4 regions of the Paenibacillus sp. J22P277 genome follow, and region 2 is predicted to be linked to each of the others. Evidence: predicted binding sites of a transcription regulator. Region 2 holds the regulator's gene; each other region holds the start of a gene.
The links. Region 2 encodes Rex, which represses fermentation and respiration genes when NADH is low (regulators of the CRP and FNR family bind a similar motif). Its sites were predicted from a motif close to TTGTGAAATATTTCACAA; they were not measured.

Region 1 (7,203 bases), on a different contig from region 2:
CGGATCTCCTTCGGGTTGGTTCTCGCGCTCGTGCTGGGCGGAGGGGCGAAACGGGGCACGCTGTCCGCGTACCGGCCGTTCGTCTCGTAGAACGTCTCCCCCCGCGAGTTTTGCAGCATGATGACGTTCGGCGCCTTGTTGTTCGCCTCGATGGCCTTGGTCAGCTCTTTCGTCTGGATGTAGAATACGAGCGAGCCGACCTTCGTATACTTGAACGGATCGTAGATCGTGATCGCGTACACGAAGAAATCCTGGTTCAGAACCGCGTCGGCGTAGGTGAACGACAACGTTTGCTGGAACGGCAAATTGAGCATCTCCCCGTAGTGGGGAATGCTCCGGTCGAACGGAATGGAATCGTAGCTGGCCGCGCGCGACCAAGAATCCCGCAGCCGGTCGTCCTTGCCGAATACGAGGATGCGGATGACGGCGTCCTTGTTCTTGTTCGCGACGAGCGCGTAATAATTTTTGAGCGTGTCCCGCGTATTGAAGAAATCCTGGTCGTTGCCGCCCCAGCCGTTCGCCATCAGGTTCATGATGCGGTTGTCGTAGCCGTAGACCTGCAGCGCCGAGGACGAGATATCCTTAAAATACTGATTCAAATAACCCGATAAATATTCGGCGTTCTGGTTCGTCGTCCGGTAGATGGTCCGTTCCAGCGACCGGGTGCTGGATTCATAGAACAGAAACGACAGGACGAGCATCGGGATCAACGAGGTCAGAATGATGCTCCAGACGATCTTCGTCCGGATGCTCCGGTTGATGAACAGCCACTTGATCATGCTACGTTGCCGGCCTCCTTTTAGCGTACGGACAGTTCCAGATGCCATGCATAGCGGCCGCCCGGCGCAATCATCGCCGCTTCGCCCCGGCCCATGGCATGGGACAGATCGTCCATCCGCCCCGTCGCGGGTTCGATCGCGATATGATAATGGCCGCCGTAGCCGCCATAGTTCGCCCACACCGCCAAATACGGCACCTGCTCCGCCGGAAAGCGAAACTCGACCGCTTCGCCGGTGGCGGGATCGCTCAGCTCGGCCCAGCCTTCCTTCAGCGTGCCCGTAAAATAGTATTTCTCCGCGCGGCGTCCGTTGTCCGGCTCGACGACGGAGAGATCGATCCCCGGCGCAGGAACGGGCCACGGCCGCCTGTCTCCGAAGCCGCCGAGCCGCTCCCGCGCCGAATAAGAAACTTCGATCTCATTCATCTCCTCCGGCACGCGAAGGCGCATGCCTTCGCTCGCGCGCATGAGCGGATGCGCCGCCCACAGGAACGAGAACGGATGCGCGGAATGATTAATCGCCGTGTAATCGATGCGCAGCGTATGCGCATTCGGGAACGTATAGCGCTTCTCGAGGGTATACGGAAACCGCTTACCGTTCACGGCGCAGGTCAGGCCGAGCTCGTCCGCCGCCGCGCTCCATGCGAGCGACCATGCTTCTCCGTGATCAGGTACGGCTTTGCCGCGCCACGGTTCTTCCGGGTAATCGCACGCGTTGATGCCCGGGAACATCTCGTCCCAGCCGCTCTCGTCCGAATCGCCGAACGCGGTGCCGAAGCCCTGGTTGCCAAGCGGCTTGCCGCTGCGCCACAGCCATTCGCGGCCCGTCTTCCGGTTCAGCAGCGACACGGCCTTCGCGCCGAGCTCCGGCACCACGGTCACGGACAATTCATCCGTCCCGCCCGTCCAAGCCGCGTGTCCCTCTATATCCGACTGCATCCAATTCGTCACTAGGATTCCCCCGCTTTGCCCGCGCATGCCAGGCCGTGTTAACGCCATAAGGCGTTATAGAATTATAGCGTTCGCTCCCCATTCGCACAATTCAATATTTCGTGAACGCATGTTAAATATATTGCAGGCGGTCAAGCGGCGCTAAGCCGAGCATTTATATCCTACCCGAATAGTATGAATTAGGTGTATACTATACGTAATCTATCCACATTCGATCGGAGGCTCTATCATGGCGCAAACCGTTAAGCTCGATGCCTACGCCTGCATCGACGAAGTCCCGCTCCACCGGGTTCGCGGCAATCAGCTGGGTATCCTGCTCTGCGTGATTGCCACGCTCGCCACCCAGCAGTTCTGGATCCTGCTTCTTCCGCTCGCCGTGCAGTTCATCGGCCGCACGTACGGCATCCGCTACAATCTGTTCGTGCGCGCATTGTCGCCGCTGCTGCCCGCCAGCGGCAAGACCGAGAGCCGCGAGCTGCTCCGGTTCAACAACCTGCTGGCCATCTTGTTTCTCGCCGTGGCGCTGCTCGGATCCGCGTTCGGCATCCAAACGCTGGCGTACGTCAGTCTCGGGATGCTGACCGTCGCCGTCGTGCTCGCCTTAAGCGGATTTTGCCTCGGCTGCTTTATGTACTTTCAGTGGAAGCAGTTCCATGCGCGACGCCGGATCAGAAACGGCTGAAGTCTTCCAGACGACACGGCCCTCTCTTGCGAGAGGGCTATTCTAATTCCCGTCGGCGTGCATACATATCTGTATTTGCACATAAGGAGGATGCCGCGTGAATCGTTCCTTCACCCAAGCGGGTACGCCGCCGTCCATTACGCAATCGGCGAACTCGACCGAGTTGGTCATCGGCGGAACGGTCGTCTTTACCTTTGCGATCTCGAATCCCGGTACGGCTCCGTTAGCACGAGCCGTTCTGCATGACATGCTGCCGGCGGGACTTTCCTTCACGGAGAATAGCGTCACGGTCGGAGGCGCGGCCGCGCCCGGCGTCGATCCCGATACCGGCATTCCGGTCGGACTCATCGCGCCGAAGGCATCGGTGTCCGTGCTATTCGCCGCGATAGCCGTCCGCGAGCCGCAAAACCTGATCGCCGTCAACCTGGCCGACCTGTCGTTCGAATTCGTGGCGGAGGACGGCCGGACGGTGCCTAGTACCGCGCAATCCAATCCGATCACCCTGATGATCAACGAAGAAGAGGAATAACTCCAAAGCTATGTCCCCGTATCCGCCAGCCGTAATCCGCTTGTGCATAGGCGCATCTGTGGATATGTTCGCATGATTTCCGAAAGTCCCGATAATTACGGGCTTCGTGCCTGTTGGGATTGTGGATAACCATGTTGACAAGTCAGCGTCCACTGGTCAATCGGCTGGCGTCCGCGCACTCGCACGCCGGTTATCCGCGCATGACAAAAAAGCAGCCCCGACTCCATGCGAAGTCGGGGCTGCGATTCTATAAGCGACTGCTTCTGCCTGGCTTAGTAAGCCAGCGAGAACAATCCGTCGATATGCGCCAGGTAACGCGCGTTGCTTGCTTTCTTCATCAAGGAAGCAGGCGCGCCTTTCAGCTCGATGCCGGACTCGCCGATCGACCCGATGCCGTCTTTGCGGCCGAGGCTTGCGAGCGTGCCGGAGAATACCGGGTTGAAGCTGTCCATCTTGGAGTTCTTGTAGGACGCGGCGATGTTTCCGCCGACCAGCTCGCCCATTTGCCATGCCAGCTGCGCCGTAGGCGGGTATGGACGGCCTTCAGGTCCGAATACGACCGCGCAGTCGCCGGCCAGGAACACTTCCGGATGCGAAGTGGATTGCAGGAACTCGTTGACCGTCGCGCGGCCGCGGTTGACTTCCACGCCGCTGTTGCCGACGAGGGAGCTGCCTTGCACGCCGCCCGTCCATACGAGCGTGTTCGTTTCGATCGTTCTGCCGTCCTTCAGCGTCACGACGTTGCCGTTCACTTCCGTGATCGCAAGGCCCGTCAGGAACTCTACGCCGCGGGCTTCGAGGCTCGATACCGCGCGTCCGATCAGCTCGGGCGAGAAGATCGGCAGGATCGTAGGCATTGCTTCGACCAGCGAGATCGAAACGTCCGCGAAATCCACGCCGTATTGACGGCAAATGCCCGGAAGCTCGTCCGCAAGCTCGCCGACCAATTCGACGCCGGTCAAGCCGCCGCCGCCGATGACGATCGTCGCGTCCGCTTTGTTCTTGCTTGCCGCGAAGGTTTTGATCCGGTCTTTAACATGGTTGAACACGCGGTTGGCGTCGTTGACGGATTTCAGCGTCAGGCTGTTTTCCTGCAAGCCCGGGATACCGAAATAGTTCGTCTCGCTGCCCAGCGCGAGAACCAGGCTGTCGTAGCGGTACGACGAGCCGTCGTTCAGCGCGACTTTTTTGCCTGCGACGTCGACCGTTTGAACTTCGCCGACGACAACGTTGATCGATTTGCCTTTGAACAGCTTCTCGAGCGGCAGCGCAACGGCTTTCTCGGCCACGTTGCCTGCGGCAAGACGGTGAAGCTCCGTGATGATTTGGTGCGAACCTACGCGGTTAATGATCGTAATGCCCGCTTCTTCCGTCGACAGGTGCTGGCGTGCGGACAGCGCGCTCAGCAAGCCGCCGTACCCGGCGCCTAGAATCAGAATTTCTTTTCTCATGGGATCTCATCCTCCGTGCTTCGCTTAGTGTGGAATCGTTCGTTAACGCTGCGTTAGTCCTGTTTTTTTCTTTCGCCCAGGATGTCGAGGTAGGCTTGGCCGAAACGAAGCATCTTTTGCAGCTCGGGATCCTTCAGCAGCTTGATCATGCCGAACAGGCCGATCACGTTGTCGGTTTGCTCCGCGCGGTCGTTGGCTTCGATCGCCGCCGAGGCGTAGCCTTTCACTTTCTCCGTCAGCGGCTTGACGACTTCTTGAATGCCGCCCACCGTGTCTTGGATGAGGACGCGGTCGGACGCGACCTTTTGCGCCAATTCGTACGTTTTCGTCATCAAGGCCATCATTTCGGACAGCTTCGGAAGCTGGTCCACCAGCTGCGTCAGCGCCTCTTGCACTTCCGGCTTCAGCAGTTGATCCAGTACGTCCGACTTCGCCAACGCTGCCGAGTTTTGCTCCAGGTTCGATACCATTGTTTCACTCATTGTATTGCCTCCTTCAGATGTAGTCACTCAGCTGCAAACATCCTTTAAGATTAATCCCATTAATGGAGGAACGCGGTAAAGCAAGCCCGCGCAAATTAAGGGAGAAATGTGAAAATAATCACATGACGCTTCGAAGATGGCAGCCTTACTTCTTTCTCTACTGTATCGCTTTTTGCCCTGCTCGACCATAGGTAAACTTAAAAATTATTTTTATTATGGCAATAAAAATAATTAATCACTCCGTGAAATAAAACCCACCCCGACGGACAATGCCGTTTTCCCGCGCCGAGCGTCACGATAAGCCGCCAATCTTAAGGTGCACCGGATCGGATAAACGCATCCTTACCGTGCTGCCTTTCCTAAATGACGGCGTACAGCTCCTTCATCGGCCGGATCAGATTTTGCTTCATCAAGGCGGAGGCCCGCTCGGGAGACCGCTGCTCCAAAGCTTCGATGATCGCTTCGTGCTCCTCGACGGAACCGTTCATCTCCGTCTCCGGCTGCTTCAGGAAGACGTACTTGAACCGGCGGATATGAATCTGCAGCGAGGCGCTGAACGAGGCGACGTACGGATTGCCCGATGCGTCGACGATCAGGTCGTGGAACTGTTCGTCCAGCTCCATCGCCTGATACGGCAGCCCGCCCGCGATCGCCGCGGCGAACTGGCCGTTGAGCGACTTCAGCCGTTCGATCTGCTCCGCGGCGATGAGCAGCGCCGCCTTTTCCGCCGCGAGCGCGTGCAGCGAGGCCAGCGTCGGGTACAAATTGAGGATGTCGTCCTTCTCGATATCGGTCACGCGCGTTTCCTTGCCGGGTTGCATCGAGACGAGCCCCTGCACCTCCAGCAGCTGGAAGGCTTCCCGGATCGGCGTTCGGCTGACGGCCAGCGCCTCGGCGAGCTCGGCGTCGACAAGCTTCTCGCCCGGCCTGAGCGTGCCTTCGATAATCCAGCGTTGAATTTGCGATAAAGCCCGCTCCTTCGCGGTCATGCGAACGGGCGAGGCGAAATCCCGGGGTACAGGCATCGTCAGGTAAGCTCCTTAGGTCACTTTAATGTATACATGCAATATATCGCATTCTGATTAGTCGTTCAATATGCTTTACGGATTCCTTACCTTACGCCTTCTATGGCAAGCCGGCACATCATGGCTCCCGTCGTCCCGCGTGCGCCGGCGACTTTTAATTCTCGCTGATTTGGGCCATACTTATTCGTAAAACCGGGTGTCGGGAGCAACTGCAATGGACGAACGCAAATCGAACTTTTTTGTCGGCTTATTCTGGGGCGCGATCATCAGCGTCGCGCTCTGGGGCCTTATCGCGCTGGCCGTCCTCGGATGGGTCCGGCTGATCAAGCATCATTAGGTAATCAAGTTTTAACGAGCGAAATTAAATGTGCTATCCTCGCCCCCGGCGCTTGCGGCCGAGGGGGTTCGACGCGCCTACGAATCGGCATATCGGCGGCGTCGCGCATCAGATCAACCGATGCCGGTACCATTTCTTCCCGCCGAACCGCCACAGGAAAATGGCGCCGCGGACGCCCCATTCGATATTCATCGCCAACCAGACGCCGACGATGCCGACGTTCAGCACGATCCCGAGTATATAGCCGAGCACGATCCGGAACAGCCACATGGACAGCAGCGATACGAGCGACGTGAACTTCGAATCGCCCGCCGCCCGCAGCGCCGACGGCATGATGAAGCTGATCGACCAAAGCGGGACCTGGGCGATCGCGTTGATCAGCACGATGATGAAGAGGTCGTCCACGATCTCCTTCGGCGGGTGGAACAGGCTGACGATCGGATGGAACAGCGGCACGACGATCAGCGCCGTGATCAGCAGGAACAAGGACGACACCCACAGGAAGAAGCGCGTGAACTTCCGGGCCTCCTCCACGTCCTGCCGGCCCATGGACTGGCCGACGACCGTAATCGCGGTAAGCGAGAGTGCGGCGGAAGGGATCTGCGTCAAGCCGGCGAACGAACCGCCGATGGCGTTGATCGCGATCGCGTTCGTCCCGAGATGGACGATGAAGATTTGCGTGACGATTTTGCCGCCATTGAAGAACATCTGCTCGGCCGCGAAAGGCAGCCCCACGTACAAGATTTTCTTCACCGTGGCGAACTTGACGCGCAGCAGATCCATCAGGCGCAAATGCAGGTTCGTATCCATCTTGACCAAGTAATAGAGCGCGAACGCCGCCGCTCCGTACCGGGCGATGTTGATGGAGATGCTCATGCCGAGCACGCCCATGTGCAGCATGTTGATGAACAGCACGTTCAGCAGCACGTAGGACACGTTCATGATCAAGGACAGCATGAGCGACGCCC
Region 2 (7,203 bases):
CACCGCGTCGCTCGTTTTGAGCCCGCGCACGATTTCCACGAGATTCGTTTTATGAACGGGGTACACGAAATGCATGCCGATGACCCGGTCCGGATTGGACGTCACGCTGGCGAGTTCCGTCAAGCTGAGCGTCGACGTGTTGCTGGCCAGGATGACGTCCGGCAGGCATACGGCGTCGAGTTCCTTGAAGATCGCCAGCTTGCTGTCCAACTCTTCCGTAATCGTCTCGATGACCAGCTCGCAGGCTTGCAGCTCGTTCAAGGAGGACTTCGGATGAATGCGCCCCATGATGAGTTTCTTCTCGGCGGACGTCAGCGCCCACCGTTCCATTTGTTTGTCCAAGCTTTGTTCGATCATGCTCATGGCATGGGCAAGACGGTCCTCGCCTTGCTCCGCCATATATACATCAAGTCCGTTTGCGGCAAGCATTTCGCAAATGCTCTGCCCCATCGTTCCGGCGCCTACGACGCCGACTTTACGTACTCCCGTCAACTTTCACACCTCCGAATTTCATCTTTTATTATACCGTTTTTCCGCAAAAATAAGAAGGCGGACAGCTGCTCCGCCTTCCATGCGCGATCAGTGCGCGATCGCTTCGCGCTGCCCGTCCGTCAACTGCCGCAGCAGCTGGCGGAACCGGTCGCCGCTTAACGTCTCTTCCCGGATCAGCACGTCGAGCGCGGACAAGAACACCGCGCGGTGCGCCTCCAGGAGTTCCTTGACGCCGTGCATCAACCCGTTCAGGATGCCGCCCGTCACCGCCGCCCATTTGTCCGGCGTCATCATGGAGCCGTCGACGATGCCAAGCTCCGTGAGTCCCGATTCCACCATGGAACGGACGATGTTCATCGCTTGCTCGAAGTCGCCGCGGGAGCCCGTGCTCCGTTCGCCGTAGAACATTTCCTCCGCGGCGGCGCCCCCCAGCGCGATCATGATTTGTCCTTCGAGAAACTGCTTCGTGTACAAGTATTTGTCCTGCTGCGGATTATGCCGCACGTAGCCGAGCGCTCCGCCGCGCGGGAGCAGCGCCACCTGGGACACGCTCCCCGGCCGCACGAGCTCGGCAGAGATCGCATGGCCCAGCTCATGCAGCGCGACGCGCTCGCGCTCCTCGTTCGTCGCCTCTCGGTCCGTGCGCTCGCCCATCATCACTTTGTCGATGGCCATGGACAGATGCCGCTGGCTGATCGACTCGCCGTCTTCCCGCATCGCGTAGATCGCCGCTTCGTTCATGACGCTCTCGAGCTGCGCCCCGGAGAAGCCGAACGACTCTTCCGCGATTTTCTCCAGGCTGACGTCGCTTTCGTCGATCGGTTTATTGCGCGCATGCAGGTTCAGGATATGTTCGCGGCCCTTCTTGTCCGGCAGATCGACGGCGATATGCCGGTCGAAACGGCCCGGGCGAAGCAGCGCGGCGTCCAGCACTTCCTTGCGGTTCGTCGCGCCGATCAGAAGAATCCGCGGGGTATCCGTGGTATGGATGCCGTCGAGCTCCGTCAACAATTGGTTCAGCGTCTGATCGTATTCGCGCTGCTGCCCGCCGTCGCGCTTGCCGCCGATGACGTCGATCTCGTCGATGAAGATGACGGCGCTGCTCTTGGCCTGCTTGGCGGCTTTCTGTCGCGCTTCCTTGAACAAATCCCGGATCCGGCTCGCGCCGACCCCCACGTACATCTCCACGAATTCCGAGCCCGAGGCGCCCAGATAGACGGAATCCGTATAATTGGCGGCGGCTTTCGCCAGCAGCGTTTTCCCCGTTCCCGGAGGTCCGGTCAACAGAATCCCCTTTAACGGGCGTATGCCGAATTTCGAGATCTGATCGACGTGTACGAGGAAATCAAGCGCCTCGATCAACTCCTGCTTCGCTCTGTCCTGCCCGCCGATCTCCTCGAACGACATCGGCTTCAGCGGACGCGGCTTGCCTTTATGCCCGCCGCCTACCGTTGCCAAATGGCCCCGGGCGCGCGCCATATAGATCAGCCCGCCGACGATGACAGCCAGCAGCACGAACGGAATGACGTTCACGCCCACGGCGAACTGCAGAAACAAAATCAATACCGGCACGAAACCGATCAGCATTTCTTTTCCGTATTTAAGCATTTGGCCACGCCCCCATCGTATTGGCCGTACGAGGCAGGACGATGTATTTGACGGCTTTGTCGTCCTTCAACGTAATGTAAACGTTGGTATCGTCCATCTCCGAATCGGCCTGAATGCCGGCGTTTCCGTTCTGCGCCTGCTTTAGCGCCGCCGGAATTTCCGCGTACTTGCGGTGGTCCATCGCCTGCGCGACCTGGAACAGCATGGATGCCCAAGCATCGTCCAGCTTGACGGACGAATCGGCTTTCTCGATATTCAGCTTCAACTCCCGCGAGCCGATGATGTCGTTGCCTTTCGTCGCGATCGTATCATATATCGTCCGGAGATTCGCATCCCGGTCAAGAGTCAAATTCACGGTAACGGAGCTGCGGCCGATCACGGGCTGGGCGTTCACGACGCCGGGTACGCCTGTCGCGATGCGATCAAGCGGCTTCAGGTCGGCTTCGTTGCGGTACATGAACCAGCCGCCCACCAATAAACCCGCCGAAATAACGGCTGTCAGCACAATCGGCAAAGGACGTATTTTCATGACAAAAAGCTCCCTTCATCCACAGAGTACGCTGCACTCTCATCTAGCTATTACGCTATACGAAAGTATATCATAGACTGTTGATTCCAGGAGCGTGCAATTACAGGGAAGGCTGGATGAACCTGTGCATCGCGTCGGACGCCGCCGTTATTGTGAAGGCAGCTTGTACATCACGATAAGCGAGCCGTCGCGAAAGCGGTAGAAATCGTAGAAATGATTGTTGTCGCCGGCTTGCTTGCGCGAGTAGAAAACTTCCCAGACCGGTTCGCCTCCAAAGATGCCAAGCCGCATATGGGCGATGACGGCATCCGGCTTCTGCTGCAGGAACTGCGATTTGATCTCATCTTTCGTTCGTCCGTCGCTCGCCTTCAGCGTAATGGAGGAATCTTTCTTGAGCCAGACGTAGGTATCCGCGTCTTGGTCGTCTTTTCCCTTCACGACCCAGACCGGCTCGTCCCACACGTAAGAATACGAATCCGTTATCTTCTTCAACCCGCTCTTCTGTTCGGCATCCGCTTCGGCCGTCGCTTGCGCCGCCCAAACCGGCGATTGGACGTAACGGTAATAGAAGTTGAACGCAACGAGCAGCGCCGCCACGACGATCGCGACCAGCAGGATCCATCTGCCCGTCGACATGATCGGGGCTCTTTTGTACCGAATCGCGCGCATCAGCTGGATAACAGCCTTTCAAAGCAGCGCTGCGCTTCCTGACGAATGCGCGCATCGTCCAGAAATACGCACTCGCCGTCCCTTACGACTTGAACGCCGTCGACCCAGACATGCAGCACGTCCCGGCCGGAACCGGAATAGACGAGATGGGACACGATTTCCGTCCGCGGATAGAAATGCGGCTGTTCGGCGTTCAAGGCGATGAAATCGGCTTTCATGCCTTCCTTCAGCTTCCCGATGCGCTCCTCCTGCCAGATCGCGCGCGCGCCGTACACCGTTCCGAGCTTGAGCGCTTCCCAAGCCGGCACCGCCGTCGGATCGCCGGAGACGCCTTTATGTATCAGAGCCGCCAAACGGATCTCGTCGAACAGATCCAAGTTGTTGTTGCTGGCCGCGCTGTCCGTCCCGAGTCCGACGGTAACGCCTGCCGCGAGCATATCCGTCACGCGCGCGATGCCGCTTGCGAGCTTCAGGTTGCTGGCCGGGTTATGCGAGACGCCGACGCCGCGCTCGGCAAGCAGGGCGATCTCGTCGTCCGTCAAATGGACGGCATGCGCCACCAGCGCGGGACGCGAGAAGAAACCGAGCTTATCCAAGTGCTCGACCGGCCGCACGCCATAGTCGTTAACGTTCTGCTGCACTTCCGCGGCGGATTCCGACATATGCGTATGCAGCGGGAGATCCAGCTCATGCGCCGCTTCCACGATGCGGGCAATGTAATCCGGCGGGCAAGTATACGGCGCGTGGGGAGACAGCATCGTCCGAATGCGTCCGTTCGCGCGGCCGTTCCAATCTTTCGCGAACTGCTTCGCTTCGTTCAGCTTCGCGGTTTGAATCTCCGGCGGACACAAGCCGATAACGCCGCGCGTCAGCATGCCGCGCATGCTGGACTGCTCCACCACGTCCGCCACGATGTGCATCCGGTCGTACATATCGACGAACGTCGTCGTGCCGGACCGCAGCATCTCGCTCACCGCGAGCGCCGTTCCCCAGCGGGCGTCTTCATCCGTGTATTTGCCTTCCATCGGCCACATCTTCTGCTCCAGCCATACTTGCAGCGCCTCGTCGTCCGAATAACCGCGCAGCAGCGACATGGCCGCATGGCCGTGCGTATTGATCAGTCCGGGCATGAACACGAGCCCGCGTCCGTCGATGATCTCGGCGCCTTCCGGAGCCGGGTCGGGCATCTCTTCGCTCAGATACAGAATCGTATCGCCCTCGATGACCATATGCCCTTGGAGCACGGGACGCGCATCGTCCATCGTGACGAAGGTGCCTTCTTTAATCCAGATCCGTTTCATTGTGATCCTCTTCTCCTTCTTCGTCCAAATAATACGCGAGACTCATCAATTCGGTCGTGAAATTCGCGTAATGAATCCGTACCTGGTCCTGCACCCGAAGGATCGTCGGCGCGAAGTTCAGGATGCCGTCGACGCCGGCGTCGACGAATTGGTCCGCGACATGCTGCGCTTCGACGGCCGGTACCGTAATGATCCCGATCCGGATATTGCGCGCGACGATCGTTTCCTTCAGCTTATCCATCGGCAGCACGGTCAAGCCGTTGATCGCGCTGCCGATCATCGACGGATGCACGTCGAACACCGCCGTGATTTTCATGTTGTCCTTCAGGTAGGTGTTATAGTTGCACAGCGCGCGGCCGAGATTCCCCGCGCCGACGAGCGCGACGTTAAGCGGCTGGTCGAGCTTGAGGATTTGCCTGATTTTCTCGATTAAATACGTGACGTCGTACCCGATTCCTTTTCGCCCGAAGTCCCCGAAATACGCGAGGTCCTTGCGGATTTGGGCGGGATTCAGATCCAGCCTGTTGCCAAGCTCCTGTGATGAAACCGTCTGGACATCCCGCGCGTTCAAGTCGTTCAATACTTGCAAATACACGGGAAGCCTGCGAACGACCGCTTCGGAAATTTTCATCGGTTTCATGATTCCACTCCTTCTTCGCTTGGTGTCAGCCATTCATGCATCCGCGGCACGATTTGGTCCAAATGCATCGTTTCGATCTTCGGACCCGGAAGCGAGTACAGAAAATATTTGCCGTAATACGTATCGATCACGCGGGTATCGTAGATGAGGACGACGCCGCGGTCTTTCGCCGTGCGAACGAGACGCCCGAAGCCCTGCTTGAACCGAATGACGGCCTGCGGGATAGAGAGCTTCATGAACGGGTTCTGCTTCTGTTCCTGCAGCAATTCCGACTTGGCTTCCACGAGCGGATGGTTCGGCGGCTGAAACGGCAGTCTCACGATCGCGAGGCAGGTCAAGGCGTCGCCCGGTATATCGACGCCTTCCCAGAAGCTGCTCGTGCCGAGCAGCACGGAAGCGGCCTGCTGCTGAAACCTTCGGGTCAGCTTGCTGCGGTTGCTGCTATCGATGCCTTGCCCGAGCACTTGGATGCCTTTCTGCGAAAGCGCCTCTTTCAGCGGCTCGTAAACCTGCTTAAGCATCTTGTACGAGGTAAACAAGACCAGCATTCGCCCATGCGTGCCGATCGCCGCTTCGGTCAACGACTGGACCAGCATCTCGTTGAACATCGGGTCGCCCGCCGCTCCTTTGAGCACCGGAAAGTTGCGCGGTATGATGACGAGCGCCTGATCCCGGTAATTGAATGGCGACGGCAGCTGAACGGTCTTCAATCTGCCCGCTTCTTCTTCGCCGCTCAGGCCGAGCTGCTCGCAGGCGTACTGAAAGGATTTCTGCACCGACAGCGTGGCGGAAGTCAGCACCACGCTGCGCTTCGTCTCGAAGAAATAGGTTCTGAGTTGATTACTGACGTCCGCCGGGACCGCATACATTTGTACCGACTTCGCCCGGGAATTGCTGTTGGCCTCCAGCCAGTACACCGTATCCGTCCGGTCCGCCTTGATGAATTGGCGCAAATCGTCGCGGGCGCGGGCCAGATCCTTCACCGTCCCGCTCAAATCGGTGACGAGCGCGGCGATGCCGGGATCGTCGACGTCCTCTTTGACGGCGGCGAACACTTTCTCGAGCGGCCGGATGATTTGGCTCAAGTAGCCGTGTATCGCCTCTTCCACCAACTGCGCTTCCTTCCAGGGATCCGGCAGCTTGCCGCCGCGCAGACGCAGCACGAACTGTCCCGCTTCCCCGCCGCCCGGACCGTCCTGGGCGGCGTTTCTCGACCCGCTACCCGTGCTCATGATGGCGTACAGGAGCTCGAACAGGCGGTCCCATTCGTCCCGCAGCTCGCCGAATACGGGCACGACTTCGTCGATTTCTTCCCGCCATTTCTGCGTGTTCTCGACGTTCTCGTTCGCCAGCCTGCTGTTCAGCACGATCAGCTGCCCGCTACGCGCGTCCTTGCACAGCCGGAAGACCGGCTGCTGAACGGAATAATACGACAGCTGCGTGCCGAGATGCTTGCCCGCGACTTCTTCCAGATGATGCGCTTCGTCCAGAATCAAGTGCTCGTAGCCAGGCAGCAGGCGATGATCCGCGCGGATGTCGGTGAACAACATGGAATGGTTCGTGATCACGACATCGGCAAGATTGGCTTCCTGCTTGGCACGATGATAGTAGCAGCGCTTGAACCATGGACACGCGCGATTCAGGCAGGAATCGGCGTCGCTTGCCACGACGCTCCAGAAGTCGGCTCCGCGGTTGCCGAAGTTCAATTCCTCTTGGTCGCCGTGCTCGGTCTCGCTCAGCCATACGACCATCTGGGAAGCCGTGATGCGGTCTTCGGCCGGCGCGCCGAAGTCCCTCAGGTTTACTTTTCCCTCGAATTTGCGCAGGCATAAATAATTGCCGCGTCCTTTGAACACGGCGGCCTTGAACGGATACGGCATCACGGCGAGCAACAGGGGCAAATCTCTCGAACGCAACTGCTCCTGCAGATTGATCGTATGCGTGCTGACGACTATCTTTTTATT
Region 3 (7,203 bases), on a different contig from region 2:
AGATCATGGTCCAGAAATCATAAGCGATTCGGCTGCTCTTGGGAAGCTGCGCCCCTCTGAGCTGGATCATCAGCGTCGCCATCAGCTCCTCGCGCGGATCTGCGATCCAAGTCGTTCCCAGAGCCCCCGGCCAGAAAAACGAGCCCGCGCTGGGACCGATGCCGATCTGCTTGGTCCTGACCGAGACGCCGTAGCCGTAACCTTTGTTCGTCCACATCATCGATCCGTCGTAATCGGTCTCGTCGAAGAACGGCTGCGTACGCTGTTCGGGCGCGAGATGGTCGGTGATCATCGCTTCCACGGATTTGCGCGACAGAATGCGCACCCCGTCCAGCTCCCCGAAGCCAAGCAGCATCCGTCCGAAACGCTGGTAATCATCCGCCGTGGAGAGAAGGCCTGCTCCCCCGGATGGGAAGATCGGCGCTTCCGCCCAAGCCGTCGATTCCGGACGGTCCAGCACGAGATGGCCTCCCCCCGCCTTCGGCGCGTATGCGACCGACAGCCGGTCTCGTTTTTCCGGCGGCATCTTGAAGCTTGTGTCCATCATCCCGAGGGGTTCGAAGATTCGTTCGCGGTAATAGGCATCCAGCGTCTGACCCGATACCCGGGCAATCAAGACGCCAAGAATTTCGTGCGCAAGGTGGTATAGGAAGCGCGTGCCCGGCTGATACAGGAGAGGCAGTTCGGCGAGGCGTTTCATCCAGGAATCGGGATCGAGATGCTCCTCCGCATGCTGTTCTCCCAGCGGCTTGGCCAATGGTGCGGGAAGCAGCTTCATCACCTCGGACTGCAGCGGGTGATCCTCCCAGCCGATGCCGATGCGCGAGGTAAGCAAGTCGTGAAGCGTAATCGGGCGGGACGCCGGCAAGACATCGTCCAGCCTTCCGTTCGGATCGCGCAGCACAACCCGGTCGGCAAGCTCCGGGAGCCAGGCATCCACGGGATCGAAGAGACGAATCTTTCCTTCTTCGACCAGCAGCAATGCGGCCGCGGCCGTGATCGGCTTTGTCATCGACATGATGCGGAAGATCGTATCCCGTCGCGCGGGAATGCGCGCCTCTTTGTCCTGCCAGCCGATCGCGTCGGCATAGGCTTCCTCGCCTTTGCGATGAACGGCGGCAACCGCCCCGGCGATCTCTCCGCGATCCACATAACCCTGCAAGATATGGCTTAACCGACGAAGACGCGTCTCCGATAAGCCCGTTTTGTGCATCGATATCCCTCCGTTACGATTACGTAGCTAAACCCTCGCAAAACGTACTCACGCTGGTTGCGATGAATTCCTCTTGCGTATCGCCGATAAATTGCGTATTCCATAAGGCATGGGAGGAAAAATAACCGTAATACATCGTCAAAAACACCATGGCTTGCTTGGAAGCATCCGTAACCGCCATTTTGCCGCGTTCCTGCATGGTCAAGAAGTATTCGGTTAACAAGCCTTGCAATTGCTTCGTATTGCCGGCGATCAGGCCGATTAATTCGGGCATCGTCGTTCGTTCTTGAACGGCGATCAAGAAGATCCCCCGATTAATCTCCATCAAGTCCAGATACGACTTGGCAATAAGCTGAAGATCTTGTTTCAACTCGTATACGACGTTTTGTTCAACGATTATTTTCAAACTAGGGGTGTACGAATACTTTTGAACGGCAGCTTCGAGCACCCCTTTCTTGGTCTTATAATGGCGAAATACCGTCATCTCGCTTACTTCCGAAGCGACGGCGATATCCTTGATCGTGACGGATTTGAATCCCTTCGCCTGCATTAATCGGAGCGCGGCATCAAGAATCCGATCCGAAGTACCTGTCTCTTTATCATCCATATCAAATGCCCCCGTTCTTGAAAAACGACCCGCCGCTCCTATTCCATGTAACTTCCACCGTTTACCGGCGTGTACGTGCCTGTCGTGAATTGACTGTCGTCGCTTGCCAAGAACGAAATGACCCCTGCTATGTCCTCGGGTCGAGCCATGCGGCGAAGCGGCGTAAAATTGCTTATCGATTGCTTCATTTCTTCGGGCATAAATGCGGTCGCATCGGTTTCCACCACTCCCGGAGCGACTACGTTGGAAGTGATCCCGAAGGGACCGAATTCACTTGCGATATAGTTCGCGAACGTATCAAGGCCGCCCTTCGCAGTACCATGAGCAATCATGTTAGGGGCGATGTGCTTGCCGGCGCCGGAGGAAACGTATATGATGCGCCCGTATCGTTGTTCGATCATGAAGGGAATAACGGCCTGCGTCATGGCGAACGCCGCCTGCAATTCATCGTTTAATTTTTGGGCAAACTCATCCCATGTCGTTTCAACGAACGGCTTTGTTACAAAAGGAATATTCGCGTTATTCACGACGATATCGATACGTCCGCCGAAAGCTTCTTTCGCTTGCCGGATAAGCTCCGCAACCTGGTTCGCGTCCCGAATATCCGCCCGCACGGGGATGGCCTCGCCGCCGTCTGCTCGGATCGCATTGACCGTTGCTTGGGCCGCATCCTGATTGTTTACGTAATTCACGACGACCTTTGCTCCGCGGCGTGCCAATAATTGCGATGTCGCGCTCCCGATACCGCGTGCGCCTCCGGTTACGATAGCCACTTTACCTTGCAGATTCATTTTCAGCACTCTCCTCTACATGTGCGTTAGCGCTAACTAACATCATTATAAGGATTGCTTAAACATGCTGTCAAGGCGGCCGTTCGCTGCGGTTCGGCTCCCCACAGCCCTTTATTCATTCATGGTATTTTCCGGCAGGTTGGTTTAACACCCATTCCAGAATTTCGATTTGAATTCTGATTTCCTCCGTGTCGAATTGTTTCTGCACGGTTTGGAGTTGAAATAATTTGGCTTTGATCTGATCCTCGGTTCTCATTCTGCTGCTCCTTCTTCGTTGAACTAATCGTACTGCCGACAGGCATTCATTCCCTCAAATCAATGAGATTATAACATGAAATGCGTTGGAATAAATAATCGAATTCGAGTACGATGACAATACTGCATGTCATCCATGTGAATGTCATTTCATAGAGAGGATCTCGCCATCATGAACCGTAAATTCATCGTTTATATCGTGGCGTTCGCCGCATTTCTCGGTCCGTTCACGCAAACCATCTACACGCCGGTGTTGCCCGAGGTGGCCAGTCAATTTCGCACCACTTCGTTCGTCGTCAATCTGACGATTTCCGTGTTCACCTTTTTTCTGGCCATCATGCAGATCGTCTACGGCCCCCTTACCGATTCGAAAGGACGGCGTAAAGTCATCCTGTTCGGAATTACGCTGTATGTGATCGCGTCTCTTGGTTGTTTCTTATCTGCCAATATCGAGCTGCTGCTCGTCTTCCGGGCGCTGCAGGCGATCGGCATCGCCGCCGGATCCGTAGTGGCCGTCACGGTGATCAGCGACTTGTTCGAAGGAAAAGAACGCGGCCAGGCGATGGGAACATTCCAGATGATGGTATCGCTCGGCCCCGTACTGGGACCGGTAATCGGGGGTTTTCTGAGCGGATGGTTTAATTTTCATTCCGTGTTCCTCGCGCTTGCGGCTACAGGTCTGCTCGTGCTGAGCTGCAACTACGCTTTCCTGCGGGAAACAAAGCCCGACGACAGTAAGCCTGCCCGTTTTCAACTGCGGGATTTCGCGGCTATCTTGCGGAACCGCACGGGTTCGTCGGTCATTTTTCTCGGGTTTATCCAGTATTACGTCTTTTATAATTTCCTGGTGTTTCTGCCGGACATCTTGAGCGATCGTTACGGCTTGTCCGCCGAGCAAAAGGGATTGGCATTCCTGCCGATGTCTCTTTGCATCGTGATCGGCAGCTTCTTGGGCGGCAGAATTCAAGCACGGATGGACGGGAAAAAGGTCATCGTGCTGACGACATTTCTAAACGTCGCGTCGGTGTTGTTTTTCCTCGTCTTCTACTCGATCTCGTTGGCTTGGCTGTTGGCCGGCATTATCTGCTTCGGACTATTCCTCGGGCTCTCGCTCCCCGTGCAGACGACGCTGCTGACGGGCGCATTCACGACAAATCGCGCGACCGCCGTCGGGGCTTATAACTTCTTCCGCTATATGGGAATGGCTTGCAGCCCGATCGTGGGCAGTCTATTGTTCCATTTGGGCGGGTATATCCTGTTGTACGGCTTTATCGCAATCGCTTTTCTGGCTTATGCCCTGCTGTTATCGCGTCGTCTCCTTGGTGCGCAAGCAGAAAAGTCGTCCGCTTAATATGAGTGCGTCTTAATAAGCCAGCGAAAACAAGCCGTCGATATGCGCCAAATAGCGCACGTCGCTGGCTTTTTTCATCAAGGACGCCGGCATGCCCTTCAATTTCAGTCCGCTTTCGCCGATCCAGCCGACGCCGTCCTTGCGGCCAAGGCTCGCGAGCGACCCGGAGTTGACAGGCTCGAACGCCATCATTCTGGCGCCTTTGAAGTAAGCGAACAGATTGGCTCCGACGAGCTCGCCCATTTGCCAAGCCAACTGCGCGGTCGGCGGGTACGGACGGCCATCCGGTCCGATGACGACGGCGCTGTCGCCGGCGACGAAGATGTCCGGATGCGAGACGGATTGCAGGAACTCGTTGATCGTTGCGAAGCCGTGATCGACTTCGATGCCGCAGCTCGCTACAAGCGCGTTGCCCTGCACGCCGCCCGCCCAGAGGACGGTGCCCGATTGGATCGTCCGGCCGTCGTTCAGACTGACCGTCGAACCGTTCGCTTCCGTGATCCTGCGTCCCGTCAGGAATTGAACGCCGCGGGCTTCGAGACTCGCGACCGCGCGTCCGATCAGGTCCGCGGAGAAGGTCGAGAGAATGGACGGTTTCGATTCGACGAGGTACAAGGACACATCCGCGAAGTCTACTCCGTGCCTGCGGCAGATATCCGGGAGCTCGTCCGCCAATTCGCCGATAAGTTCGACGCCCGTCAAGCCGCCTCCGCCGATGACGAAGGTCGCGTCGGCTTTGTTTTTCGATTTCGAATAGGCGGCGATTTTTTCGTGGACATGCGCGAATATCCGCTTCGCGTCCGCGGCGGATTTCAGCGCATAGCTATTTTCCCGCAGTCCCGGGATGTCGTGAAAGTTCGTTTCGTTGCCGAGCGCAAGCACGAGCGCGTCGTAAACGTAGGACGTTCCGTCGTCCAGAACGACTTTGCGGGCTTCCGGATCGATCGCGGATACGGTACCGATTTGCAGATTGATGTTTTTCCCTTTGAACAACGTTTCCAGCGGCAGACAAACCGCTTTCTCGGCGATGTTGCCTACTGCCAGTCGATGAAGCTCGGTCACGATTTGGTGCGATTCGTAGCGGTTGATGACCGTAATCGCGGCTTCCTCCTCCGTAAAGTGCTCGCGAGCGGATAGCGCGCCGAGAAGACCGCCGTAACCGGCGCCTAGAATTAAGATCTGCTTGCTCATGTTCCCATCCCCTGATTTTTATTTTCGTCTTTCCCCTAGAATAGCCAGATACGCCCGACCGAAGCGAAGCATCCGTTGAAGCTCCGGATGCTTGAGCAGCCGCAGCATGCCGAACAATCCCATCGAGGTCCGCTCCTGTTCCGCAAGTTGGCGGGCTTCGATAGCGGCCGACGCGTAATGCTTGGCCTTTTCCTCCAACGGCTTTACGACTTCCATGAGGCCGCCAAGCGTATCTTGAACCAGCACGCGGTCGCCTGACGCTTTCTTCGCCAAGTCATAGGTTTTCGTGAGCATGGCCGTCATCTCCGCGAGTTTTGGCAGGTTCGCCGCCATGGCGGTCAATGCCTCTTGCACGTCCGGCTTCAACAGCTGCTCCAGCACGTCCGCCGCGTCTTCTGTCCCCGGTTCCGCTTCCTTTCGATGGGTAGTCTCTACCATTTCAATGCTCCTCTCAAACCTCGTCTCCCCCCGTTTTGGGGAGTCTAACCCACGCACGAAAAGCCCTTATGTGAAAAACTTCACATTATGAGCCGCAGTCTCCTTCCAAACGATTGACAATCCCGAACTCGCTTGAGCCTATTCCCCGTGATTATGAGCCCAGACGGCGCGCGGCAGCGTATAGCCGAATGTATCGAATTCGTGTCTCGTGAATGACGAGCAGTCAAAGTATCTTGTCGTCGACTTGCTCGCACCGAGTTTATAAGGCGTGCCGAGGGTAGTTGTCGCCATAGTCGATCAGCTTGGCAGCGGTCGTCGACGAAAGGGCATTCGCTTTCGGAGCTTGGCTGATTCCGGCTGCCTTGAAGCCGATTGAGGCGCACAGCCCGATGGCGATCATTTTGCTTGCCGCAGGTTTGGTCTTCATTGTGACGATTCACCCTCCATGCATTGAATTTCGTAGCTCCTCAATGAGTGAGTGGAATGTCGAATCGTACAAGGCAACTATAACGAATTAGTGCCTCATCGATCAATGGCCCTTTTTCTATCATCATCATAGCTTTTCGCTATTGATTCTGATCCTTGCGGTCATTACTTAAGCGGAACATGGAACCGTCAATCGCATCGACTTATACAGCCCCTCGCCGATTCCGGATGAAGCGCAGATTCCACCGGAGGAACAGGATCCCGAAGAAATAGACGGGAAGCGAATAGTAGCGGGACCACTCCCTAAGCGCCAAGTAATGCTCATGTATGGTAACCCATTCGAAGACCATGGCGAACGCGGTCCAGACCAGACAATAGACGGCGAACGCCCCCCTTCGTTGCGGCATGAAGTTCAGGATGATGACCCCGATCGCGCTCGGGTAGAGGCATTGGATGACCACGACCTGCCATTGAATGCCGGGGCCGCCTTGATCGTACAGATTCAAGTACAGGTCAAGGAATTGATCGCAAAGGCGCGTAACGAACGCCACCGCTATCCAGGTCACGTAAATTTCCAGACGGTTCAACCGCTTCGGCATGCATGCGACGAATAAGCAGGCGACCGCGGATGCAATATACATGAATGTCATAGGATTTTCGCCTCATTCGAAACTTTTAATACTTCTGTCTAGTTTGCGTTCTTGAATGCCAATTCATTCGATCTGCAAGAACTCCGCAACCGCTTTGACCGCAATCGATATCGAACCTATGCCCGCAAACATTCCGCTACAAGAAAAAAGCCGCAACAAGGCGACTTTTTTGCTTCGTTATTCTTATCGCAGGATTCACCCGTCGACGGCATTTTCGAGCTTTTCCATTAAACGCCGGGCGTTTGACCGCCGTCGATGACGATCTCCGTGCCCGTGATCGA
Region 4 (7,203 bases), on a different contig from region 2:
TTCGACACGACGCCTCATTCGCATGAAAGCGCGGTTTGCGTCGGATTTTACCGTTTGACCCATTTGTCCGAATAAGATGCGCGGAACCATTCATAGTATAGGCAAGAAACATTTAGGAGGGCCCGTGTTGCTGAACGACATTCAAGAAGTGCTTTACGACGCAGACCAAATTCAGCAGAAGGTGCAAGAGCTTGGCGAAACCATCAGCCGCGAGTTCGAAGGACGCAATCCGCTTGTCATCTGCGTGCTCAAAGGCGCGTTTATTTTTATGGCGGATCTGGTGAAGGCCGTTACGATTCCGCTTGAGATCGACTTTATGGCGGTGTCCAGTTACGGTCAATCGACCAAGACGAGCGGCGTCGTCAAAATCATCAAGGACCTTGACGCATCGGTGCAGGGACGCGACGTGCTCATTGTCGAGGACATCATCGACAGCGGGCTTACGCTCAGTTATCTCATCGACGTGCTTGAGCGCCGCAGCGCCAAATCCATTACCCTGGTCACGCTGTTCGACAAGCCGACCGGACGCAAGGTGGAACTGGAAGCGGACTATAAAGGCTTTGTGCTGCCTGACGCGTTCGTCGTCGGGTATGGGCTCGATTACGCGGAGCGATACCGCAATTTGCCGATCATCGGCATCTTGAAGCCCGAGGTTTATGAGAAGTAAACAAGGATGCAATTCACCGTGCGAGACAGCTCCCGCAAGCTGGGGCCAGTTGCAGGGTCAACTTATTTTTTGCGTCTTGAGAGGAGGTAGGGGATGAATCGGATCATCCGCAATACTGGCTTTTATTTGATTATTTTTTTGGTGACCGTCGGGATCTTCCAATTTATCAGCAGCCAAAATGACTCCAGCACAGAACTCAGCTACGATCAATTTAGGCAGGAATTGCAGACCAACAACATCGCGGAGTTGGAATATCAATTCGACGGCTATTCTTACTTGATCACGGGTGAATACAAGAAGAAGCCGGACAGCGCAGACTCCAATCAATTCTACACCCACTCCAACGTCGAAGAGTTCGTTGTGAAGGAAGTGTACGACGCCCAAGCCAAGAACGGATTCCAAATCAGCAGCAAGCCGATGCAGGGACAAAGCATTTGGCTGACCTTCCTGACGTCGATCATTCCGTTCGTGATCATCTTTATCCTGTTCTTCTTCCTCATTAATCAGGCACAAGGCGGCGGCGGCAAAGTGATGAACTTTGGCAAGAGCCGTGCCCGACTATATAACGAAGAGAAGAAGCGCGTTACGTTCGAGGACGTGGCGGGCGCCGACGAAGAGAAGCAAGAGCTTGTCGAAGTCGTCGAGTTTTTGAAGGATCCGCGCAAATTCGCTGCCGTCGGAGCAAGAATTCCGAAGGGCGTCCTGCTCAACGGACCTCCGGGTACAGGTAAGACGCTTCTGGCGCGCGCGGTTGCGGGCGAAGCGGGCGTGCCGTTCTTCAGCATCTCCGGTTCCGACTTCGTGGAAATGTTCGTCGGCGTCGGCGCATCTCGCGTGCGCGACTTGTTCGAGAACGCGAAGAAGAACGCGCCGTGCATCATCTTCATCGACGAGATCGATGCCGTAGGACGTCAGCGCGGCGCCGGCCTCGGCGGCGGGCATGACGAGCGGGAACAAACGCTCAATCAGCTCCTCGTCGAAATGGACGGCTTCGGCGCGAACGAAGGCATCATCATCGTGGCGGCGACGAACCGTCCGGATATTCTTGACCCCGCGCTTCTCCGCCCGGGCCGTTTCGACCGTCAAATCACGGTCGACCGTCCGGACGTGAAAGGCCGCGAAGCGGTATTGAAGGTACATTCGCGCAACAAGCCGCTCACGCGCGACGTGAAGCTGGATGTCGTCGCGAAACGCACGACGGGCTTCACCGGCGCCGATCTGGAGAACCTGCTTAATGAAGCAGCCCTTCTCGCGGCCCGGCGCAACAAGAAAGACATCGGCATGACGGAAGTGGACGATGCCATCGACCGCGTCATCGTCGGCACGGAGAAACGCAGCCGCGTCGTCAGCGACCGCGAGAAACGAATCGTCGCCTACCACGAAGCCGGCCATACGATCGTCGGCTACTTCTTGGAGCATGCCGACCAGGTGCATAAAGTCACGATCATCCCGCGGGGCAAAGCGGGCGGTTACGTCATCATGCTTCCGAAAGACGGCGACCGCATGTTGGCGACCAAGCAGGAATTGTTGGATAAAATCACGGGTCTGCTCGGCGGACGCGTAGCCGAAGAAATCTTCATCGGCGAGATCGGCACCGGCGCCTACAGCGACTTCAAGCAAGCGACGAGCATCGTCCGCGCCATGATCATGGAATACGGCATGAGCGATAAGCTCGGACCGATGCAGTTCGGCAGCTCGCAGGGGCAAGTCTTCTTGGGCCGCGATATCGGGCATGAACAGAACTACTCCGATGCCATCGCGTACGAGATCGACCAAGAGATGCAGTCCATCATTCAAGAATGCTACGCACGGGCTAAAAAGCTCCTGACCGAGAAGAGCAAAGAAGTGCATCTGATTGCACAAACCTTGCTCAGCGAAGAGACGCTGGAGATCGAGCAAATCAAGCGCTTGATCGAGAGCGGATCGATCGCCGGAGACGGAGAAGGCGGTTCTTCCGCTGGTCCGGTAAGCGACGAGCCGAAAGGCGAACCGATCGTCGATACGATCGGCGGCGTGAAAGTGCGCATTCAGTCCAAGGAAGCCGGAGATATCGTAACGCCGCCTGTCGATCCGGACAGCGGCAATGATAACGGCAACGGCAACGGCGGATCGCAACCCTCGTAATAAGAAATAAGGCCAAAGCTGCCCTTCGCAGACAACACTGCGAAGGGCAGCTTTTTGCATGTGTACGGCTTTGTTTTCCGTAAGGTCGCGTGTCACGCGGTAATGCATGCCGCATTCGCCATTGAAATGGCTTGAAAGCAAGAAGATACAAGCTTGCGCGACGCGCGCCTTTCTAATGCGCGCTAACCTGCCCTACAACGGTCAAAACGGCCGCTTTTGTGAGTTGACAGCCTACCGGACCTTGTGTAAATTTAATGTTAATCACTTGTAATGCCGACTGTGAATCAAGGGTTTGACAGGTAGGGTATCCTAACGGAAATGACCTCGTGCAGACTCTCGTTCTTGATCATAAAGCGGCACAAACAGGCATAAGGGCATTTGTGCCCGTTTTGTTTTGGCAGAGTTTGTGCATCAGTTCACAAAGTTTAGTGAAAAGAGGGGAATAGCCATGGAAGCATTAGCGCTCGAGCGGAAAGCGGAACAAAACCGCGAATTGCGGGAACGTTTGCTGCAGCTGAAGAAGGAACGCAACGCCATTATCCTTGCGCATTATTATCAACGCGACGAGATTCAAGAGGTAGCCGATTTCCGGGGGGATTCCTTCCTGCTCGCGCAGAAAGCGGCGCAAACCGACGCCGACGTCATCGTGTTCTGCGGCGTTCATTTTATGGGCGAGAGCGCGAAGATTCTGGCGCCGAACAAAACGGTCATTATCCCCGACGAGCGAGCCGGCTGTCCGATGGCCGACATGGTCAACGTGGACGGCTTGCGCAAACTGAAAGCCCAGCATCCGAACGCGAAAGTCGTCACCTATATTAATTCCTCCGCCGAGATCAAAGCGGAAACCGATATTTGCTGTACCTCCGCCAACGCCGTTCGCGTCGTCAATTCGGTCGATTCCGACGAAATCATTTGGGTCCCGGACAAAAACCTGGGCCACTATGTCCAGCAGAAAACCGACAAGAAGATGATTATCTGGGAAGGCTACTGCAACACGCACGATATGCTGACCGTCAAAGACGTTGAAGAAATGAGAGCGAAACACCCCAATGCGGAGTTCGTCGTGCATCCGGAATGCCGTCCGGAAGTCGTGGCGCTCGGGGATTTCGTCGGCAGCACGACGGCCATCATTAAATACTGCAAAGAATCCGACGCCAAAGAATTCATCGTCGGCACGGAAGACGGCACCGGCTACCAACTGCGTCTGGACAGCCCGGATAAGACGTTCCATTTCGCGACCAAATATTTGGTTTGCCCGAACATGAAAGTCAACAATCTCAAGAAGCTCGTGAAAAGCCTGGAAACGATGCAGCCGCAAATTTACGTGCCTGAAGAGGTCGCCAGCAAAGCGCGGCTGTCCCTGGAGCGCATGCTGCAAGTCAAATAACGCACTTTTACTTCACTTTCCGAAGAGAAAGGAAAGGATCGATATGATTCCACGCTATCTCGTAGACGAGCAGCTCGAAGAACTGCCGGTTTTGTATAAAGACGTCATTGTCATCGGGGCCGGCATCGCCGGTCTTTTTACCGCAATCAAGGCAAGCGAAGACAATGACGTGCTCATGATTACGAAGAAGTCGCTCCTCGACAGCAACACGCGTTATGCGCAGGGAGGCATAGCCGCGGTCATATCGGAGGACGATAAGCCGGAATACCATCGTCAAGATACGCTGCTTGCCGGCGCTGGCTTGTGTGCCCAAGAGGCGGTGGATATTTTGGTGCATGAAGGCACCATGGGCGTGCAGGATTTGGTGCGCATGGGCACGAAGTTTGATGTGGAGAACGGCGAATTTGCTTTGACCAAGGAAGGCGCGCACAGCCAGCGGCGGATTTTGCATGCGAATGGCGATGCGACCGGATTCGAGATCGTTCGTGCACTGTCGGAGAAAGCGGTGGCCAACCCCCGCATCGAGGTGTGGGACGATCATTTTGTCATTGATCTGATTACGGACGATAACGTATGCGTCGGCGCGCTCGTCCAGAAACCGGATGGACAGCGGCTGATCGTGCGCGGCAAAGCGACGATTCTATGCTCGGGAGGAACCGGACAATTGTACCGGTACACGACCAATCCGGAGGTCGCGACGGGCGACGGGATCGCGATGGCTTACCGTGCCGGCGCCGATATTCGGGATATGGAGTTCGTGCAATTCCATCCGACGTCGCTCTGTTATCCCGGCGCGCCCCGGTTCCTGATCTCGGAAGCGGTTCGCGGCGAAGGCGCCGTGCTGCGGAACATTCGCGGCGAGCGCTTCATGGAGAAGTACCACGAGCAGCTCGAGCTCGCGCCTCGGGACGTCGTGGCCCGCGCGATCGTCAGCGAGATGGAAGCGACCAATTCGACGTTCGTATTTCTGGACGTTACGCATGAATCCGCGGACATGGTCAGGCATCGGTTCCCGAACATTTATGAATACTGCTTGCAATATGGCCTTGATTTGACGACGGACTGGATTCCGGTGGCGCCTGCGGCGCATTATATGATGGGCGGCGTCAGAACCGACTTGAACGGCGAAACAAGCATAGCCCGTTTGTTCGCGTGCGGCGAGTGCTCGTCCACGGGCGTGCATGGCGCGAACCGCCTTGCGAGCAACTCGCTGTCGGAAGCGATCGTGTTCGGACGCCGCATCGTCGAGCGCATTAATACGCTGCCGCCTGCCGAGCAGGGGTTCCGAATGCACATGGATTCGCTGGAGCGAAGCGATGCCCCGATTCAAGCCGTGGTGGAGAAACGGCTCAAGCTGCAGAAGATCATGGTCCGTTACGCCGGACTGAAACGCAATGCCAGCGGTCTGAACAAAGGACTCGACGAGCTGAGCCGGCTTAGTTCGATTTTTCGCTCGGTCATCACGAAGCGCGAGGAATACGAGTTTGCGAACTTGTTGACCTGCGCGCTGCTGACGACGAAAGCGGCCGGCACCCGGGAAGAGAGCCGGGGCGCGCACAGCCGCGAAGATTTTCCGGAACGGGACGACCTGATCTGGCGCAAGCACGTCGTGCTTAATCGCGAGCACGGCTCAACGGAGGAGCGAATCGAATATGTTTGAAGCAACATTGGTCATGGCCGGCGGCATTAGCGCGGACGCGGTGCGCGCGCAAATCCGCGCATGGCTTGCCGAAGATATCGGAACGGGCGATATTACGAGCTGGGCGACGATTCCCGCGGGAAGCCGGTCGAACGCCGTTATTCATGTGAAAGAATCCGGCGTGCTTGCCGGCATGCCGATCGCGCGGCTCGTGTTCGAGGTCGTGGATGCGACGCTTGCGTTCCGTCCGCTTGCGGCCGACGGCCAGACGGTCGCGAAGGGCGACGTCATCGCGGAGGTGGAAGGAAGCACGCACAGCATCCTGACGGGCGAGCGGTTGGCGTTGAATTTGATGCAGCGGCTGTCCGGCATCGCGACCAAGACGCGCGCATTCGTCGATGCGCTCGACGGGCTGCCGACGCGTTTGGTAGATACGCGCAAGACAACGCCTGGACACCGCATGCTGGAGAAATACGCGGTACGGGTCGGCGGCGGCCATAATCACCGTTTCGGTCTGTACGATGCCGTCATGATCAAGGATAATCATATTAAAGGCGCCGGCGGCATCACGGGCGCCGTGCGCGCCGCGCGGGAAGCGATCCCCCATACGATGAAGATCGAAGTGGAAACGGAGTCGCTCGCGGAAGTGGAGGAAGCGCTGGCAAGCGGCGCCGACATCATCATGCTGGACAACATGCCGCATGATCGGATGCGCGAAGCCGTGCAGGTCATTAAAGCCCGCGCCCCGCATATCATCGTGGAAGCATCCGGCAACGTTCGCCTGGATACGGTTCGCGCGATCGCCGAATGCGGCGTGGACATCATCTCGGTCGGCGGCCTGACGTACTCCTTCCAATCGCTGGACATCAGCTTGGATTTGCACGGCAAAAAGGGAGGCGTATCCGTTTGATCGTCGTCGTTGACGTAGGCAATACGAATATCGTGCTCGGCATCTACGAAGGCCGGAAGCTGCTCTATCATTGGCGGCTCAGCACGAACCGTTCGGCGACCGTGGACGAATACGGCATCATGATTCACAATCTGTTTCAGATCGCGAACGTGAAGCTGGATCAGATTCAAGGCGTCATCATTTCGTCCGTCGTGCCGCCGCTGATGCGCACGCTGGAGCAGCTGAGCCAGAAGTATTTGCGCAAATCGCCGCTGATCGTCGGACCCGGCATCAAGACGGGCCTCAATATCCGCTACGAGAATCCGCGCGAGGTCGGCGCGGACCGGATCGTCAACTCCGTCGCCGGAATCGAGAAATACGGCACGCCGCTGATCGTCGTCGATTTCGGGACGGCGACGACCTTCGATTATATCGATGCGGACAATAACTACCTGGGCGGGGCCATCGTGCCGGGCATCGGCATTTCGACGGAGGCG

Region 1: the regulator Rex is predicted to act here: its motif matches at 4,980-4,997, upstream of AC50YL_RS08240 (helical membrane plugin domain-containing protein).
Region 3: the regulator Rex is predicted to act here: its motif matches at 5,915-5,932, upstream of AC50YL_RS20070 (helical membrane plugin domain-containing protein).
Region 4: the regulator Rex is predicted to act here: its motif matches at 3,196-3,213, upstream of nadA (quinolinate synthase NadA).

Annotation. Positions count from the first base shown of each region.
Region 1 covers NZ_JBXENS010000002.1:778,314-785,516, forward strand. The annotation lists gene AC50YL_RS08215 (sensor histidine kinase) at 1-779, opposite strand, end outside; gene AC50YL_RS08220 (DUF4432 family protein) at 800-1,729, opposite strand; gene AC50YL_RS08225 (DUF4395 domain-containing protein) at 1,959-2,411, shown strand; gene AC50YL_RS08230 (DUF11 domain-containing protein) at 2,509-2,940, shown strand; gene AC50YL_RS08235 (NAD(P)/FAD-dependent oxidoreductase) at 3,213-4,391, opposite strand; gene AC50YL_RS08240 (helical membrane plugin domain-containing protein) at 4,445-4,873, opposite strand; gene AC50YL_RS08245 (GntR family transcriptional regulator) at 5,233-5,898, opposite strand; gene AC50YL_RS08250 (hypothetical protein) at 6,113-6,235, shown strand; gene AC50YL_RS08255 (MATE family efflux transporter) at 6,344-7,203, opposite strand, start outside.
Region 2 covers NZ_JBXENS010000001.1:278,582-285,784, forward strand. The annotation lists gene AC50YL_RS01325 (3-hydroxyacyl-CoA dehydrogenase family protein) at 1-492, opposite strand, end outside; gene AC50YL_RS01330 (AAA family ATPase) at 580-2,100, opposite strand; gene AC50YL_RS01335 (hypothetical protein) at 2,093-2,629, opposite strand; gene AC50YL_RS01340 (cell wall elongation regulator TseB-like domain-containing protein) at 2,777-3,265, opposite strand; gene AC50YL_RS01345 (amidohydrolase) at 3,298-4,599, opposite strand; gene AC50YL_RS01350 (redox-sensing transcriptional repressor Rex) at 4,580-5,239, opposite strand; gene dinG (ATP-dependent DNA helicase DinG) at 5,236-7,203, opposite strand, start outside.
Region 3 covers NZ_JBXENS010000005.1:646,888-654,090, reverse strand. The annotation lists gene AC50YL_RS20100 (serine hydrolase domain-containing protein) at 1-1,213, opposite strand, end outside; gene AC50YL_RS20095 (TetR/AcrR family transcriptional regulator) at 1,233-1,820, opposite strand; gene AC50YL_RS20090 (SDR family NAD(P)-dependent oxidoreductase) at 1,859-2,611, opposite strand; gene AC50YL_RS20085 (hypothetical protein) at 2,727-2,867, opposite strand; gene AC50YL_RS20080 (MFS transporter) at 3,039-4,217, shown strand; gene AC50YL_RS20075 (NAD(P)/FAD-dependent oxidoreductase) at 4,230-5,408, opposite strand; gene AC50YL_RS20070 (helical membrane plugin domain-containing protein) at 5,427-5,846, opposite strand; gene AC50YL_RS20065 (NlpC/P60 family protein) at 5,985-6,137, opposite strand; gene AC50YL_RS20060 (hypothetical protein) at 6,106-6,273, opposite strand; gene AC50YL_RS20055 (hypothetical protein) at 6,476-6,922, opposite strand; gene AC50YL_RS20050 (SDR family oxidoreductase) at 7,150-7,203, opposite strand, start outside.
Region 4 covers NZ_JBXENS010000015.1:12,294-19,496, reverse strand. The annotation lists gene tilS (tRNA lysidine(34) synthetase TilS) at 1-58, shown strand, start outside; gene hpt (hypoxanthine phosphoribosyltransferase) at 128-667, shown strand; gene ftsH (ATP-dependent zinc metalloprotease FtsH) at 761-2,791, shown strand; gene nadA (quinolinate synthase NadA) at 3,240-4,178, shown strand; gene nadB (L-aspartate oxidase) at 4,222-5,838, shown strand; gene nadC (carboxylating nicotinate-nucleotide diphosphorylase) at 5,831-6,727, shown strand; gene AC50YL_RS34875 (type III pantothenate kinase) at 6,724-7,203, shown strand, end outside.